Regions from separate parts of the Paenibacillus sp. Y916 genome, predicted to be linked through region 2. Evidence: riboswitches for the same ligand, from Rfam matches in the RefSeq annotation. Region 2 holds a riboswitch; the other holds the start of a gene.
The links. A riboswitch is a leader RNA that binds a small molecule or an ion and turns the genes downstream of it on or off. The one in region 2 is predicted to bind preQ1.

Region 1: another riboswitch for preQ1. It lies ahead of AC1TO9_RS11995 (queuosine precursor transporter); the one in region 2 lies ahead of queC (7-cyano-7-deazaguanine synthase QueC).

The regions. Positions count from the first base shown of each region.
Region 1 covers NZ_JBXCJA010000004.1:262,828-271,761, forward strand. The annotation lists gene AC1TO9_RS11965 (extracellular solute-binding protein) at 1-27, opposite strand, end outside; gene AC1TO9_RS11970 (ArsR/SmtB family transcription factor) at 339-1,250, shown strand; gene AC1TO9_RS11975 (copper amine oxidase N-terminal domain-containing protein) at 1,376-2,971, opposite strand; gene AC1TO9_RS11980 (SDR family oxidoreductase) at 3,065-3,913, opposite strand; gene AC1TO9_RS11985 (M24 family metallopeptidase) at 4,102-5,190, shown strand; gene AC1TO9_RS11990 (L-cystine transporter) at 5,333-6,727, opposite strand; gene AC1TO9_RS11995 (queuosine precursor transporter) at 6,927-7,613, opposite strand; PreQ1 riboswitch class I at 7,618-7,662, opposite strand; gene AC1TO9_RS12000 (methyl-accepting chemotaxis protein) at 7,876-8,934, shown strand, end outside.
Region 2 covers NZ_JBXCJA010000004.1:134,178-143,111, forward strand. The annotation lists gene AC1TO9_RS11325 (peptidoglycan D,D-transpeptidase FtsI family protein) at 1-104, opposite strand, end outside; gene AC1TO9_RS11330 (hypothetical protein) at 360-788, shown strand; gene AC1TO9_RS11335 (AIM24 family protein) at 825-1,529, shown strand; PreQ1 riboswitch class I at 1,658-1,701, shown strand; gene queC (7-cyano-7-deazaguanine synthase QueC) at 1,796-2,479, shown strand; gene queD (6-carboxytetrahydropterin synthase QueD) at 2,476-2,985, shown strand; gene queE (7-carboxy-7-deazaguanine synthase QueE) at 2,982-3,728, shown strand; gene queF (preQ(1) synthase) at 3,755-4,252, shown strand; gene AC1TO9_RS11360 (ATP-binding protein) at 4,351-6,252, opposite strand; gene AC1TO9_RS11365 (hypothetical protein) at 6,529-7,458, shown strand; gene AC1TO9_RS11370 (NHLP leader peptide family RiPP precursor) at 7,530-7,769, shown strand; gene AC1TO9_RS11375 (ATP-binding protein) at 7,851-8,934, opposite strand, start outside.

The DNA.
Region 1 (8,934 bases), 130 kb from region 2:
TAATGAAGCCCCCAATTTTCTTCTCAAATATTTCTCCTCCTAAATATGTTGTATTTGTTTGGACAATCATTCACGAAAAGTGCCTTCGCAAATAATTACTTGAGCTAAGTATACAATCACGCTGAAAGCGTTGTCAATAACATTTATATGAATCATATTTATATTTGTATCATGTAAATTAACTTATTAGTTAATTAGATAATTGAAAATAAGTCCCTATAACATACTAATTAATATATACATTAATTAGTATACAACTTAATAATGTTTATGCTATTATTAGTAAGAGTTAATCATCTTTCTCAAATCAATGAAATAACTTGAAAGAAGTGAATAATATGCAACTGGAAATAGACAAGTCTTCTCTCATTGTTTACGAAGCTTTAGCAAGTGAAGTTCGAATAAAAATAATACAGTTACTCTCAAAAAACAAAATGAATATAAAAGAGTTGGCTCAGGAACTTGGATTAAGTAGTCCTATCATGATAAAACACATTCAAAAATTAGAAGATGCAGGGATCATTAAAACGGAGAAAGTCCCCGGAAAACCAGGCCAATCAGGCCACCAAAGAATTTCCATATTAAGAGTAGATCATATTGAAATTAATTTCCCTAAGAAAATATTCCATTCGTTTGCATCTTATGAGACATCGGTTCCTATCGGTCATTATACTGATTATGATTTGAAGCCAACTTGCGGGCTTGCTACGGAAAAGGAATTTATCGGAAGAGTTGACGAACCGAGGTACTTTATGGACTCCAAAAGAGTGGATGCAGAGATATTATGGTTCACCCAAGGATTCGTCCAATATAATATTGCTAACTTTTTGAAAAAGGAAGAAGAACTACAACAATTTGAGATTAGCTTGGAACTTTCTTCTGAATTTCCATTTTCAAATGATGTATGGCCTTCTGATATCACGTTCTCCTTAAACGGTTTGGAATTAGGCACTTGGACGAGTCCTGGTGATTATGCCGATGCAAGGGGGAAATTCACACCTGAATGGTGGCCACACAATATCAATCAATATGGATTGCTAAAAACGATTAGAATTACAAACCATGGAACATATATTGACGGTGACCCGATGTCTCAAGTTTTGATTGAGGATTTAGATACTACTTGCGACAGATGGACCTTTCGAATCGAAGTTAAAGAAGATGCAAAGCATGTTGGAGGAGCGACGATTTTTGGGAAAAAATTTGGGAATCATGATCAAGATATCATGTTTAAATTGTATTACCTTTAACATTACATTCTTCCTTGTGACCTATTGTTTGGCCATATCCGAGAAAACACGCTACCAAACGCACATAAAAAGGTTGAGCAGAATGACCCTGCTCAACCTTTTTATTATATTTCTCTAGCCATTCATTATTCACGTTCAATAATGATAGACTTCGTATAATTATTCCACTCTATTGTAGCACCTAACGCATCGGATATGAATCGAAGTGGTACATAATAAGTTCCTTCATAGTTCATAACAGGCTCAGCAAGCTTCACCTTTTCACCATCTACAAGTGCTTGGTTAGAACCGTTCTTAAGAACAATAGTTGAACCTGTCAAATCATCAATAACTGTAACTTGCTTCAACGTATTATCCCATTTCATCTCAGCATCCAACTGTTCAGCAACATGTCGAAGTGGTACCATCGTCGTTCTATTCACTTCGATAGGAAGAGAATAATCATAGTACCAACCATACTCTTCATCCACTAGCGTTTCTAGAATGACATACTTGTTTGTAATACTCATATCTTCTTTTAAGAAACGATACGCCTCAGATTGACCTTCAAAATTACGCAGAAGTGCTCCAGGAGTAATCTGATCCACAGCTAATACATCTAACTCCAAAGCTCCTTGAGTCGTGTCTACTTTATTTATAGTAACAGGCTCATTCACACTCCAGATTTCACTTCTAGAATGAATCTTAACTTGCTTCACTGGAATTCCTTCCATAATTGGAAGCTGAACGATAAGATCTACATTTTGCTTACGTATCTGTAGCTTGTTATCAAACATAATATCCATTGATAGTACTGTATCTTTACTAAAGACTTCATTCAATAATGGCTCTTCCTTAAAGATATCGTTTACGTCACTATCATAATCTGTAAGTAGTTCTTTCAGTGCCTTTTGTAATTGATTCGTCAAATAAATCACGGTCGCTTCTTTATCTTGGATAACACTTTCCCATGAAGCGAATGGTGATACTTCGTCCTCGAAATATTCTTCTTCTAAATATTCCTCGCTATACATGTTTAATCCAGATTCATAAATAGGATAGTACACATCATATAACGTACTAATTAATTCTTTGACCCCTTCTTTATCCTCAGACACACTCGTCAGGAAGGATTTAGCGAGACCCACCAATTCATCTCCACGAACATCCACATGAAGCTTCTTCAGGGTTAGTTTCTCTCCATACACCGTATCTGTTACGGATGACAAGGTGATTGACTCTGGGTTAGGCGCATTCTTGAAGAAGAAATCACCTACATCTGTTATCAATTTAAGAGATTGTTCAGTAGAGGGTTGCAGATTAGCTAACTCCACGCCATACTCTGAGTTCAATGTATCGAGAGCTATAGAGATCGGTTGTTTAGCTCCTTCGACCCAAAAAATCATTTCTTTCTTATCGACAGATACATGGAACGGCACCTTTTTTCCATCTAAGCTTAATGTTCCTTCTACAGATGCAGTTGATGCATCCTGCATTTTCACATGGTCAATACTTAATGAGAATGAGTTCAATAAATCAATTATTTCCTTATCTTCTTCACTAATTTGCCCGAGTGCAGGTACAATTTCAATTGAAAAGGTTTGTTTCGATTCTGAAGATTTGACCGCATAGCTATCTACCATACTTTTCTTAATATCCAATCCCCCGACAGATTGACATCCTGATAATACAACAAGCATGGATGCCAGTACTGAAGCTATTAACCATTTGATACGTTTCATTTCTTTCCTCCTCAGTAAACTTAAGTTACATCTATTTACCAAGTATGCCTGCGGATAATTATTCTGTAAAGAGAAATTCCCTTATTTATTTCCTCACTTCATATATAGTTCAAGTTGCTCTTCACTCCAACGCCATAAATGCTCGGCATCCTGCTTATTATTAGCACGCGCTGAAAGTTTCCTCATTTCTTGACGATAGAAATATTCCCCACTTACTCCCGTAACTTCAGGCGACGTTGCTAGATATATAGCTGATTGAGATCCTTCCTTTGGAGTCAGAAAGAATGGACGTAACAAGGAGTATACTTGTTTACCGAATCCCGTCTTACGGTCAATGCCAAGATTAGTCATGACCGCACCAGGGTGCAAGCAATTGGCTGTCACTTGAGAATCCTTTAACCTTTCAGCCAATTGCTTGGTAAACAGAATATTCGCCAGTTTAGATTGTGCATATCCTTTGACAACATGATATCTTTTCTTTAAAGTTGGATCATCGAAATGGATTTTCCCAACCTTGTAAACTCCAGAAGAGACATTCACAATTCGACCTTGTTCGGCATTCTTCAGTCTATCTAGCAACAAGTTTGTGAGTAGGAAATGCCCTAAATGATTAATACCCATATGTATTTCAAAACCATGCTGCGTGTATTCATGCTTCAATGAGACCACACCCGCGTTGTTAATGAGTACATCCAAAACATCAAATTTCCCTTTGAAATTAACCGCTAGCTTACGGATACTATCCAGATTGCCTAAATCCCCGAGCATCCATTCGATACTCTCTGACCCACTCTGTCTCATAGCCTCTTCATGAGCTAATCTAGCTCTTTCTTCATTCCGGCAGACCATGATGACATGAGCCCCTCTTTGGGCTAATTCAATGGATGTAGCAAGTCCCATTCCTGAATTAGCCCCGGTCACCATGACGACTTTATTTCGCATTTAGCATCATCCTCCTATTTAAGGGTAAAAGTAGAAGCAATACCTTAGTTTCTCTACATGCTAATTGTACACTACGAACTACCTGTATAGCGCTACTCTCTTCCTCATTTATAAGTAGAAGTTTATAATACAATTAGATATACGCGCTTTTCCACTTTGATATGAGAATACGAAAGGATGAATATAAAATGAATGAAAGATTGATTGAACTAGATACTGCTATGCATCAGCAAGGATTGGATGCCTTGATTATTACTGATCCTAAGCATATATACTACTTAACAGGCTTTGCTAGCGACCCGCATGAACGATTCTTGGGCTTAACGCTTATGCATGGAGAGGAACCTGTATTAATCGTACCCTCTCTTGATGCTGAAGCGGCTCATGCTGCATCCTCTGTTCAGAACATCATTACACACTCTGATACAGATCATCCATATACACTACTTAAGAAACAACTTAGAGAGAATATTCACGCCCTCGGCATTGAGAAAGATCAGCTAACAGTCTCTCACTTTGAGCTTCTTCAAGAATCTATTGGTGCACAGTCATACCATGATATTGGTCCTATACTCCAAAGCATGCGAGTAAAGAAGACACCCGAAGAAATTATCCGAATGCAACATGCCATCAACCTGATTGAAGAGGTTCTCCGTCAAAGCCTGACTCATGTTCAGGTTGGTGTAACTGAAATAGAGTTAGTCGCTGAGATTGAATATTTGATGAAGAAGCTTGGCGCAGACGGTCCCTCTTTCGAAACGATGGTGCTTTCTGGACCTAACACGGCTCTTCCCCATGGAATACCTGGACAACGGAAAATTCAGAATGGTGACTTAGTAATGTTCGATATGGGTGTATTTGCAAATGGCTATGCTTCTGACATTACACGCACATTTGCAATTGGAGACATCAGTCAGGAACTTACGAATATTTACAATGCCGTACTTGGTGCCAATCTACAAGGTATTCAATCCATTCGCCCAGGAGTAACATTAGCATCTGTGGATCAAAGCGCTCGTAGCGTTATTGAACGCGCGGGATATGGTCCTCAGTTCATGCATCGACTTGGACACGGACTAGGTATGGATGTTCATGAATATCCTTCCGTACATGGCAACAATATGGATCTAGTTCAAGCCGGTATGGTATTTACGGTAGAGCCAGGAGTCTATGTTCCCGGTATAGGTGGAGTACGAATTGAAGATGATATTGTCGTAACTGACGATGGGGTAAATGTATTAACCTCATTCCCTAAAGAGCTAACTATCATCGGATAATAACCACAAGAACCTGACGGAAAAACTACCGTCAGGTTCTTTGTTATGGAAATGGAGCAGAATATCAATGTATCTACAAAAGAAACCAATGCAACCCTCTGCTTTGGTTTCTCATGTATTGGATTATAAAGACCCTACTTACTTAAACTTGTGTAGCATCTAAATCTATATTACGGTTATTGTATACTTTCGGATCATTCTCTTTTAATATTTTGCTAGAAATAAGACCTGAAGTCATGGAATCATTCACATTCAGTGCAGTACGTCCCATATCAATTAGAGGTTCCACGGAAATTAGCAGACCCGCTAATGCAACAGGTAAGCCCATCGTAGAAAGGACAATAAGTGATGCAAAGGTAGCACCTCCACCGACTCCTGCCACACCAAAGGAACTAATCATAATAACCAGAATCAATTTCACAATAAAGCCCCAGCTTGTTGGATCTATACCTACTGTTGGAGCAATCATCACTGCGAGCATGGCTGGATAAATTCCAGCACAACCATTCTGACCAATGGTGGCCCCAAAGGTAGCTGACAGATTCGCGATCCCTGTAGATACTCCGAGTTTCCTCGTTTGAGTCTCTACATTAAGAGGAATGGTAGCTGCGCTAGATCGTGAAGTAAATGCGAATGTCAGCGTAGGTAGTACCTTTTTGAGATATACAAGCGGGTTGAATCTGAATAGCGTGATCAATATTAAATGAATAATAAACATAACGATCAAAGCTACATATGATGCGATTACGAAGTTAATCAGCTTTAATATTTCTTCAACATGAGTCGTAGCGATGGTTTTGGTGATCAACGCCAATATACCGTACGGAGTCAATCTCAATACAAGGGTAACCATTCGCATAACAACAGCATACACCGCATCGATCAAATCGCGGAAGACTTGTGCCTGCTTGGGCTTCTTACGATCTATTCCAAGAACTGCTACACCGATAAAGGCAGAGAATATAACGACAGCAAGTGTAGAAGAACTACGGGATCCCGTCATATCTGCAAATGGATTCTTCGGAATAAATTCAAGCATTTGCTGCGGAATAGATTTATCTTCAACAACACCAAGTCTATCCTCTAATTTCAAACCCTGTGCCTGTTCTCTGTCACCGCTCTGAATATCAATCGTCTTTAAATCAAAGCTCAGCGTGGTGATAATACCTACAGATGCCGCAATCGCAGTCGTAATTAGAAGAACTGCAATAATAGAAAAACTCATCTTCCCAAGGTTCTTAACACCGTTCAAATTCATGATAGCAGAAATGATTGATACCATAATTAGCGGGATCACGATCATTTGAAGCAAACTCACATAACCATAACCTACCAAGTTAAACCATTCCGTGGACTTCCCTATAACATCGGAATCTGGTTTAAAGAACAATTGTAGAATAACTCCAAATATAATTCCCAACCCTAAACCTGTAAACACTCGCTTCGTGAAGGAAATATGTTTCTTTTGCATCCATACGAGTAACCCGATCAGTAACAGCATGACTACAATGTTAATAATAATCCATAGCATTTCCATTAAATACTCCCCCAAAAAATTAAAATATATCGCTAAACAAATAAGTCACAGTATTAATATTTTTTATCATAACATATAGCTGAGTATTTTGATAGGATTAGTTTAATATCAAAATAACAGTTATACACACACTACTTAAAGGGTTAATTATTATTTTATTCTTTATCCTAATAAGTCATACCCTATAAATAGCGTCCATTTAATCTTCATCTTTAAATTTAAAAGAACGAGCTATATATAGAAATGGCGTTCCGGCAGCTATGAGTACAAATTTAATAATATAGGTGGTGAAGAGAATTTCCAGCCACACTTCCCAACTATATTTCGGTATGGAGAAGGCAATGGAGCAGAATATCAATGTATCTACAAAAGAACTGATCATCGCACTTCCGTTGTTACGAATCCAGAACTGTTCAGGTTTGGGATAAAATTTGCGAATCCAACTGTATAGCCTTACATCGAGGAATTGGCTTACGAAGTATGCTGTAAGACTTCCTAGCGCCAATCTTGGCATGAGTCCGAAAATAGCCTCCAGTGGAGCTTGAGCGAAATCTCCCTCTTGCGGAGTAAAGATGAGCGCCATTTGCATAATAACTGTTGTCATCAACAGAGTGAAGAAACCGAACCACACTGCCTTTCGGGCTTCCTCATGACCATACCTTTCATTTAAAAGATCACTGGTCATATATAAACTTATATACATCGTGTTGCCCAGAGTCATAACAATTCCGAACATATCAATAGTTTTAGTAACTTGAACATTGGCAATTACCGTAGCTACACCAATCCAAGCATAAAGTCCCTTTTTGCCGAAAAGGCGATAGCACAGTAAAAAGAGCGAAAAATTTACTACAACATAAAAAATACCCCAACTTAAATTAAACATAGTTATCCCCCTAGTTTTGTTACGCGGGATAGTTACGAACCGCGGCTCCAAACGTCTTAGACGTTCAAAACACGGTTTACTTTATCACAGAAGACTGCCATTGCCAAGCCTGAAAATGAAATAAATGAATGAATAAATTCACTAATTCGCGAAATTTACTGAAAATTTCCAAAATTGTTGAAAATAACGCTATTCAATTCTCTGTTCTTTCTGTAAAATCAATAGCAACCATAGACACAATATGTAAAGGGGACGTTTCACTATGTTTGGGATTAGAAATTCTATCAGTCGTAAGTTCATGTCCGTTGTTACTATCGTATTATTCATTATTTCTTTACTATTCAGTATTAGCTTCTATCTTGTTCTAATGAATATATTTAATCATTATGTATTACCTGAGGTTGAGAACAATCTTAAGATTAGTTCCAATGATACATACAAACACTTAAATACTTCTCAGGTATTGCAAACGCAGACGGGAAATGAAGGATCTCAAACCGCACTTTCCTATTACTTCGATGAGAAAATGAACCATTTTAGCTTACATAATATTTATCTCGCTAATGTAAAGGATCATGAAGTAGTCGTCCTAGCTACAAACAGTATATCAAGCCTAGAAGTAAATCAATCAATTCCATTCCTGGAAGAAATGCAAGCCGCAGTCGACAATAAGACCGCTACTACCGAAGTATATACTAACGAATATGGAACATTCAAAACTGACTTTATAGCTATTCCTGGGAGTACAATGATTCTGGCAGTTAGCTTAGATGCGAGCTTTATCTTGGAGGAGACTCAGTTTATTATCTGGATCTGTATAGGGATAACTCTTCTTGGAATGACAGTGGGTCTAAGTATTGCTTATTTCACTAGCCGGCGTATTATCCGACCTATCATTCAGTTAGCCGCACATAGTAACCGTCTCGCACAAGGTAATCTACAGCAAGATATTATCGTTACTGGACATGACGAGGTCGCCCAACTTGCTAGCAGTTTCCAACAAATGACCCATAATCTAAAAGAAATGATCGGACATGTCCAACTAACCTCTCATGAAGTATTAGCTGGATCTAATGATTTATTAAACCTTACAGAAACTATGAAAATGATGGTCGAACGCTCCAACTCAGTCCTTCAAGAGATTGACAAGGGTAGTGAAAGCATTGCCTCAACTTCCAAAGAAAATGCCATCGCAATGGAAGAGATCACCCAAGGAATCATGCACATTGCTAATTCCTCCGGTGATGTATCCGATCAAGTAGCTGCAGCAACTAATGAAGCAGTTAGTGGTAATTTACTAGCACAACGTGCTATAGAGCAG
Region 2 (8,934 bases):
AATATAAGAAATGTGCTGAAGAAAAACAAATTAATCCTCAAGTTAAAACTATTCTTATGTTTGGGCGATTCTTCCTGTACCCGATCCGGCACGTAATCACTCACCGGCTCACCCTCCTTTAACTTTAGCCTACTTAAAAGTTGTTCAATTTTACGAAAAATGTCTTTCTTATTCTAACATAAATCAAAGCCACCTTCACCTTTACCACGTTCTTCATCTCAGGTTATATATATGCCGAATCAAACATAATGTATTTTCTTCTAACTTATATTAATATAGATGTAGATGAAGTAGATTATTGTCGAACATTGGCTATTATAGTTCATAGTTCGTATACATTACATCAGGTGGTGATTAATATGAAGTTACGAATTCTCCTTGGTAAATTCAGTATAACTACAGTTATTATCCTTGTCCTATGTATTTCGATCACTCTTCTACCACAAAAGACATATGCGAATTACTTCACAGATTTTTATGAAGGATTAGAAATATTCTCCGGGCTTCCAGCCCAAATGAATGAGCTAAAGAAAAACTATGAGCAGACTTATAGTGATCTAAACGATGCCCGAGCAAATATTAAAGCCTATGAACAACAAACAGCACAACTGATAGAACAGAATCGCCAACTCACAGAGACGGTTCAACTATTGAATGATTCAGAGATAGCACGTCAGAATCGCTACTCTCAAATAAAAAATATCGTCATTTGGGCAATAGCTCTAGCTGTAGGTTATTTCGTTCTTACACGTACGACTCGCTTCGTGATGAGGCGCTCAAATAAGTGATAGGTCTATTTAACTTCTGCATAGGAGGTTCACCCCATGGATATACGAATAGATAATCCCAGTAATGCCCCCATTGGACAAGCAGTCACCTTTTCTCTTGCAGAAGGAGATCTCATTCATATACTTCATCCCGAACAGATCGTTTCCTATCGAGGACCATCTAACGGGCGCAGCGATCGTTTCATGAATGTGAAACGTATGTACCGCAAGGGGAAGTTGATCCAATCAGACATGAGCGGTCCTTCTCAATTTGTGGCAGCGCTACCTCCTGGCTTTGCAATGAAATCTGTGGAAATCCATAATGGTAGTGATCTCCTTTATGATTTTCGCAATCTGTTCTTCTATAGTGATGGCATTACTATGCAGACACGGCTGTTACAAATCAAGAATATGCTCGTCACTCGTGATGTCATAAAAGTGAAGTTCTCTGGAACAGGAACCCTCGGCCTACTTACTCAAGGACCTGTGTGCCAAACTGAGCTACACCCTACAGAACCTGTCTATATCGATGCTGGAAGTCTGGTCGCCTATCCTGAGAATGCTAAGCTTGAGTTAACCGTATATGGAAACACACTCGCCAGCCAGCACATGAGCTATCACTGGAAGATGACTGGACTAGGGTCCGTTCTTTTCCAGGCTGGTCGTCAAAACCATCGATTGGAAAAAGAGTGGGCTAATGATGGTTTCATCAAGCGTGTACTTAGAGAAGTCATCCCATTTGGAGGGATTTTCATTAAATAGTAGATCGTCAGATAAACATTGGGATAAGTTAATAACGTGATTATTTACTGCTTCCATGTTATAATGATGCCGTTCTAAGTTCACGTTGTACAAGTTATAATAATTGAAGATAATCTATGCTGATCTGCATGGAAGAGGTTCGCGAACTCCCTCTATAAAAAACTATTTACCTTATTCGATGTAATGAGGCTTTTTTCGAGTTGGATACAGTTCATGAATCTCCTATTCTTCTATGAAATTTAAAGAAGATTGCGAGGTTTTTTGTGATGATTAACGACAAAGCGGTCGTCGTATTCAGCGGCGGCCAAGACAGTACTACATGCTTATTTTGGGCCAAGAAAAATTATAGTGAGGTAGAAACCATTACCTTCGACTACGGTCAACGTCATAAATTAGAGATTGAGTGCGCAGCAAGTATTGCAGCTGATCTGGGTGTCAAACAGACCGTACTTGATATGAGTCTGCTGAGTCAACTTGCTCCGAACGCACTAACTCGTCACGATATTGATATCACTCACGAAGATGGCCAGCTTCCTAACACCACCGTGGATGGACGTAACTTGCTATTTCTAAGTTTCGCAGCGATCGTTGCAAAGCAGATTGGTGCGAGGCATTTAATTACTGGTGTGTGCGAAACAGATTTCAGTGGGTATCCTGACTGCAGAGACGTGTTCATCAAATCTCTCAATGTCACTCTTAATCTATCTATGGATTATAATTTCGTAGTTCATACTCCCCTCATGTGGTTGAACAAAGCAGAAACATGGCAAATGTCTGATGAATTAGGTGCATTCGACTATATTCGGAATCGTACATTAACTTGTTATAACGGTATCATTGGTGATGGCTGCGGAGAATGTCCAGCATGCATGCTTCGAAAGGCAGGCCTTGATCAGTATTTAGTTGCACGCAACGATTCTGCATCACTTAAGGGTGGTGCTGAAGGATGACTCGTACACCAGGGGAATTCCGCATCGTAGATGCTCTTCAGCACTTCGAAAGGGATATTCAGCGTGATGAACTCAGATACCACACCAAAAGAGTACTCGTCAGTAAGGAATTCACTTTCGACGCCTCTCATCACCTACATGCCTATGAAGGGAAATGTAAAAATCTACACGGTCATACGTACAAAGCCGTCTTTGGAATTAGTGGTATACCTAATGATATAGGATTAACGATTGATTTCGGAGATATCAAAGAAATTTGGAAAGATCGTATCGAGCCCTTTCTTGACCATCGTTATCTGAATGAAACTTTACCAAAAATGAATACTACGGCTGAGAATATGGTCGTCTGGTTGTTCGAGCAAATGGAAGATGCCTTGCACAACTCCGATCATTTCAATAAACCGAACGATATAAATCACTCTAGAAAGATCCGTACAGAATTTGTACGACTTTATGAAACTCCTACAAGCTTTGCCGAAGCAAGACGGGAGTGGATGATTGGGTGAGTAACGCTACGATAAATCGCCCCATTCCCGTTCTCGAAATATTCGGACCTACCGTCCAGGGCGAAGGGATGGTCATCGGGAGAAAAACGATGTTCATTCGTATGGCTGGCTGTGACTATCGTTGCTCATGGTGTGACTCAAGCTTTACTTGGGACGGTAGTGGAAAGGAACACATCAGGCTTCTTACGCCTGAACTGATCTGGGATGAACTCTCCCAAGTTGGTGGAGACCGCTTCTCACATGTGACTCTCTCCGGTGGTAATCCCGCCTTACTTCCGCAACTTGGCAGATTAATTGAGTTGTTACACCAGCGGAACATAACAATTGCAGTCGAAACACAAGGCTCCAAATGGCAAGATTGGCTCACTACCGTTGATGAAGTAACATTGTCCCCTAAGCCTCCAAGTTCTGGCATGAGTACAGAATGGGAAGTATTAGATGTTATTATAGATAACTTGAATTCTCGACCTTCAGCTTATTCCCATAGTCTAAAAGTGGTTGTTTTTAACGAGGATGATCTGGAATATGCTGTTAAGGTTCATCTTCGCTATCCGGATGCTACTATGTATCTACAAGTGGGGAACGAAGATGTCCACACAATGGACTCTGCTCAACTCACGACTACTCTATTACAGCGATATGAATGGCTTATTGATAAAGTAATGGATTCCTCCATTCTTAATGATGTGCGGGTATTGCCTCAGCTTCATACGTTAGTATGGGGGAACAAACGCGGCGTTTAATAAACAATAAAGGGGTATCATATATTATGTCAGGAAGACAACCTAATGAAATGGAAGACATTACGTTACTCGGAAATCAAGGGACGAAATATGTTACAGAGTATGATCCCTCCATTCTCGAAAGCTTTGATAACAAGCATCCTTACCGAGATTACTTCGTTAAATTTAACTGTCCGGAATTTACAAGCTTATGTCCTATTACCGGGCAACCAGATTTCGCTACAATCTATATTAGTTATATCCCTCATATTAAAATGGTAGAAAGTAAATCTCTTAAGCTATACCTATTCAGCTTCCGTAATCATGGAGATTTCCATGAAGACTGCATGAATATTATTATGAATGATCTTATTGCATTGATGGATCCCAAGTATATTGAAGTATGGGGGAAATTCACGCCACGCGGTGGAATATCCATTGATCCCTACTGTAATTACGGACGTCCAGGAACGAAATATGAGGAAATGGCACAACATCGTCTCATGAATCACGACATGTATCCAGAGAAAATAGATAATAGATAATCCTCCAGAAAAAAAGGGGCTATCTCATAAGTGACCTTTAATGGCTTATGAGATAGCCCCTTCGTATATCATAATTTCCACGCTATGCGTTATTCCCCTTATGAGCCCACTGGGAAACCAATGACGACCTCTGTTCCGATCCCTTTTTCACTTGTAAACATAATATTTCCCTCCATTGCTTCAATGATCCTGAACGTCACCATTAGACCAAGGCCAGTTCCTCTAGTCTTATTAGAGTAGTAAGGTTCTCCCAAACGCTTAATTTCATCAGCTTCCATTCCTTCTCCATTATCATAGATATGGATAACAACTTGTCCTGTATCTTGATATGCCCATATTCTAACAACTCCGTCTTCACCCAAAGCCTCAATACTATTCTTAATCATATTAATGAACGCTTGCTTGAATTTAGATACATTTCCGCGAATCATCAATCCAGACGGAATATCAATCTGAATACGCCCACCTTGGTAGTTGGCCAAAGGTAAAAGTATGCTTTCTATATGTTTAAACTCAACAAAAATATCTAGCAGAGTAACCTGTTCAATTTCAGGCTTAGCAAATGTTAAAAAGTCTGTAATAATGCTGGATGCTCTATCTAATTCCTCAATAGCAAGCTTTAAATAATCTCTCTCTTTATCCTTAGATTTCTCCTCCAACAATTGAAGAAACCCCCTTGTGACTTGCAGTGGATTTCTTACTTCATGCGCTACAGAAGCTGCTAGTTCACTAATAATATCCATCTTCTCAGAGCGCTGTAGTTCATTATTAAACCGTTCGAGTTCCTTAGAATACTCAATAACTCGACGATGATTTAACGCTAATTTCCTTCCAAGCACTACAATGAGTGAGATCAGAAACCCTATTAATCCCCATTTCCATAGAAACAATTCATAATTTCTCTCTTGCATATAAAACCATATAAACTCCGCTATCACCACTAATGAGAATATAATAAATCCCAAAAAAATAATTCCAGCGTCTTTATTCCCCTTAATGGCGTAGTATATGGCATGAATCATCAGTATCATACCTTGAATTATAATTAGAATACCTAATAGCAGCACGGAGACCACATAATAAGCTTCGTACAGTTCATTATCATAAAGACTGTTGATCAACATAAAAACCAAACAAAACAGGGAGTAGATCACCTGGAATTTGCGCAATTTACGAATAGATCCACCATATCCCTTACCAATCATGGATTCAAATATGTAGGTCAGACCTGGTAAAAAGGTAAATAGAGCTATATCAAATAGGGCGATATACAAGTTACCATATTCTCCGTAATGGCTATATAAAAAAGGCGAATATGTAATGATTAATATACCTATCGAAAATAACACGACATTTAGTGGGACCCATTCAGCTATTTGGGCCTTTCTTAAGAATATGGTACAAATAAGCATTACTATCGCTATAAAAATAATAGAACTTCCTAAAATGATATCCATCAAGTTTGTCACGATGAAACGTTGGAGTAGTGTCTGGTAATCTCCGACAATAATCTCCTCAACCATACCTATACGATTATTCTGTGCATGTAAGACCATAACTATTTCTTTACCTGCATCCTGAGGATTTAACGGCAAAAGGATCGTGTTCAAATCATACATATAGGTTCTATCGTCCTTATAAAGGATCTCATTATCTAAATATATATGGACCTTATTCGCATAAAGCTTATTCATGAATAATGCTGGAGTATTTATTCCAAATGCCGGCAGTCTAAATTTGATCCATAAATGATCACTTAAATGCTCACGATTTGAAATACTCAGATTTGAGTCACGCCAAGTCCAGGAATTTGAGGGATGAACAGTATTTATATTTTGTATAGATTCCCTATAACTCTGATCCCAATAATATTGCCATTTCGTAATTGTAGTGGAATCATGCCTTGGCTCCTCTTGAGGAGATGCATAGATCGTATTAAAAGATGTACCGACAATCATCATAAACATAACAACAAACACACTTCTTAGAACCCACTTCATGAATACACCTCAACATAAAATAAATAGTACTCTCTCTTCGTTTATTTTTCAGTATTATTCAAAATTCGACAAACTTCGTTACTTCCCTCTAAAAAAATCCAAATTATTGAAAATAAAAATTTATTTTATCAATATAAACGATTTTCACATAGGATTACTAAAATAACTGTAGTAAAATATTGAAAAGGGAGGTGTCACTTTTATTATCCAATCTAATACATTCATCTGTTGAATCTGAAGCAAGGCATCAAAAATTCTAATTATTCAGGTGATTCTATGAATTGGTATACAGACTTCGAAAATGAAATAGCCCATGTCTTTGTCGCTTCACAACGCGTAGTAGAGAATTTTCCACCGCCACTAAATCACAAAGGCTTAACTTATCTAAGTAAATTTGATGCTCGACGAGAGGATAGCGCAAAGAACTATATTTGCTATCTATTGCCCTTTTGGTTAAAGGATTTGAGTCATCTTAAGAATGAGGATTATGTCGCATTATCTGTTGGCAATGTATTTGCCATGCTCTACTTCTTCATTCAAGATGATATCATGGATAGTAAAGACGACTTAGATCGAGATCAAATACCACTCGCAAATTTACTTCTTATGCATTTCCAACAAATCTACAGAAATTATTTTCCTTCCACTTCCCCATTCTGGATATACTTTCACCAATACATAATCGAATGGGCAGACGGTGTCTCCAATGAGAAGCAACAGGATTACTTTCACACAAATTTAGCTATGATGGCCAGTAAAGCCGCTCCCCTGAAGCTGTCTAGTACAGGTACCTTATTACTATCAGGGCAGTCTGAACTCGTATCCCCCTTATCAGACATGATCAATCATGTCCTTATTACTTTACAGATGGCTGATGACTGGATTGATTGGCAGGAAGATTACAATGAAAACAACTACAACGGATTGATATCCATGATTAAAACGGAGAATGATTCAGGGGAACCTATAACTATCGAATATATTAAAAATGCTATCTTTGTCCATGGTGTATTGAAGCGTTATACAGAAGTCGCCATTCGTAATCACACTTATATTCAACAGTTAAACTTAAACCTTCCTTACCTTTTATCCTTTCATGAAACACTTGTTAATGATTTGATTAAAGATGCTGAACGGATTGAGAAAGACAAAACATTACAAATACATGGTGGATTATATTACTTTTTATCAAAAAATATGAAATAATGGTAGATTTATTTCACTTCCCATGTTATCCTCATAAAGTAAGTATTAACCAATTTGAAAGGGTGATTCTAATGGCGCAACAGGCTCTCCTTCAAACACAAGTCATTAACAAGGCATGGGAGGATCCAAGTTTCAAGGCACTTCTCTTAACAGATCCTAAGAAAGCGATCAAAGACGCACTAGGAGTTATTATTCCAGATCATATTAAGCTTAGAACAGTGGAGGAATCATCCGATGTATTCTATCTAGTCCTTCCTTCTAGCCCTTCTGGAAACAATCCTGATGACACTCAAACAAAAGCAAAGTGGTAGTTTAGTTACATTACCTTTCACTTCATAGATTACTGCTAAGGGTTGGGCATGGGGCACACTACCTCTCTATCCATCATGGATTCAATCCAAGATGGATGGGAAGGTAATGACCGCCTCTGTCCCAACCCCTTTTTGACTTTTATATTGAATTTCTCCTTTCATTACTTCAATTATTCTAAAACTCACCATTAAGCCTAATCCAGTTCCTTTCGTTTTATTCGAGAAATAGGGCTCTCCCAATCGTGCTAATTCCTCCTGATCCATTCCCTCGCCATTATCTTGAATATGGATAGACACAGATGAATGATCTTGATAAGCCCATATTCTAATATCACCTCCACCTTTCCAAGCTTCAATACTATTCTTAATTAAATTGATAAGAGCCTGCTTAAACTTAGATGAATCGCCCCTGATCTTAATATCCTGAGGAACCTCTACCTTAATTTCTCCACCTGATAAATTAGCAAGCGGCAAAAGAATACCTTCAACATGCTTCAATTCATCATAAATATTCAACTCTATAGTCCGATCGAATCCAGGCTTAGCAAATGTCAGGAAATCAGTAATGATATTCGAAGCATGATCTAGTTCATCAAGTGCCAATGTCAAATACTCTCGCTCCCGTTCTTTCTCATAACTTTCCAATAATAACTGTAAGAATCCTCTTGTCACCTGTAACGGATTTCTCACTTCATGTGCAACTGATGCTGCCAGCTCACTAATGATCTCGATCTTCTCGGAGCGTTGTAGCTCATTATTAAATAATTCCAGTTCCTTAGAATATTGAACAATTTGATCGTGATTAGCAGCGAATCTTCTTCCACTAATAATAATGAGCACTACAATAAATGCGACAACACCCCATTTCCAAGCAAAAAAGTCATAGTTTCCCGAGCTATAATAAAACTGTACCATTTCAATTAAAACAGTTCCTGCAATAAGCATGATTCCAATGGATAGAATTAAGGCATCCTTATTGCCCTTAACGACATAAACAATCGAAGTAATGACCAATAACAGACATTGAACGATAATCGTGTACCCTAAAATCTCGACAGAAACAAAATAATAGTATTCATAATACTTGTCTCTCAAAAACTCATTCATTAACATAAACATAAAACAAATAATAGAGTATCCAACCTGGAATCTTCGAAAATGTTTC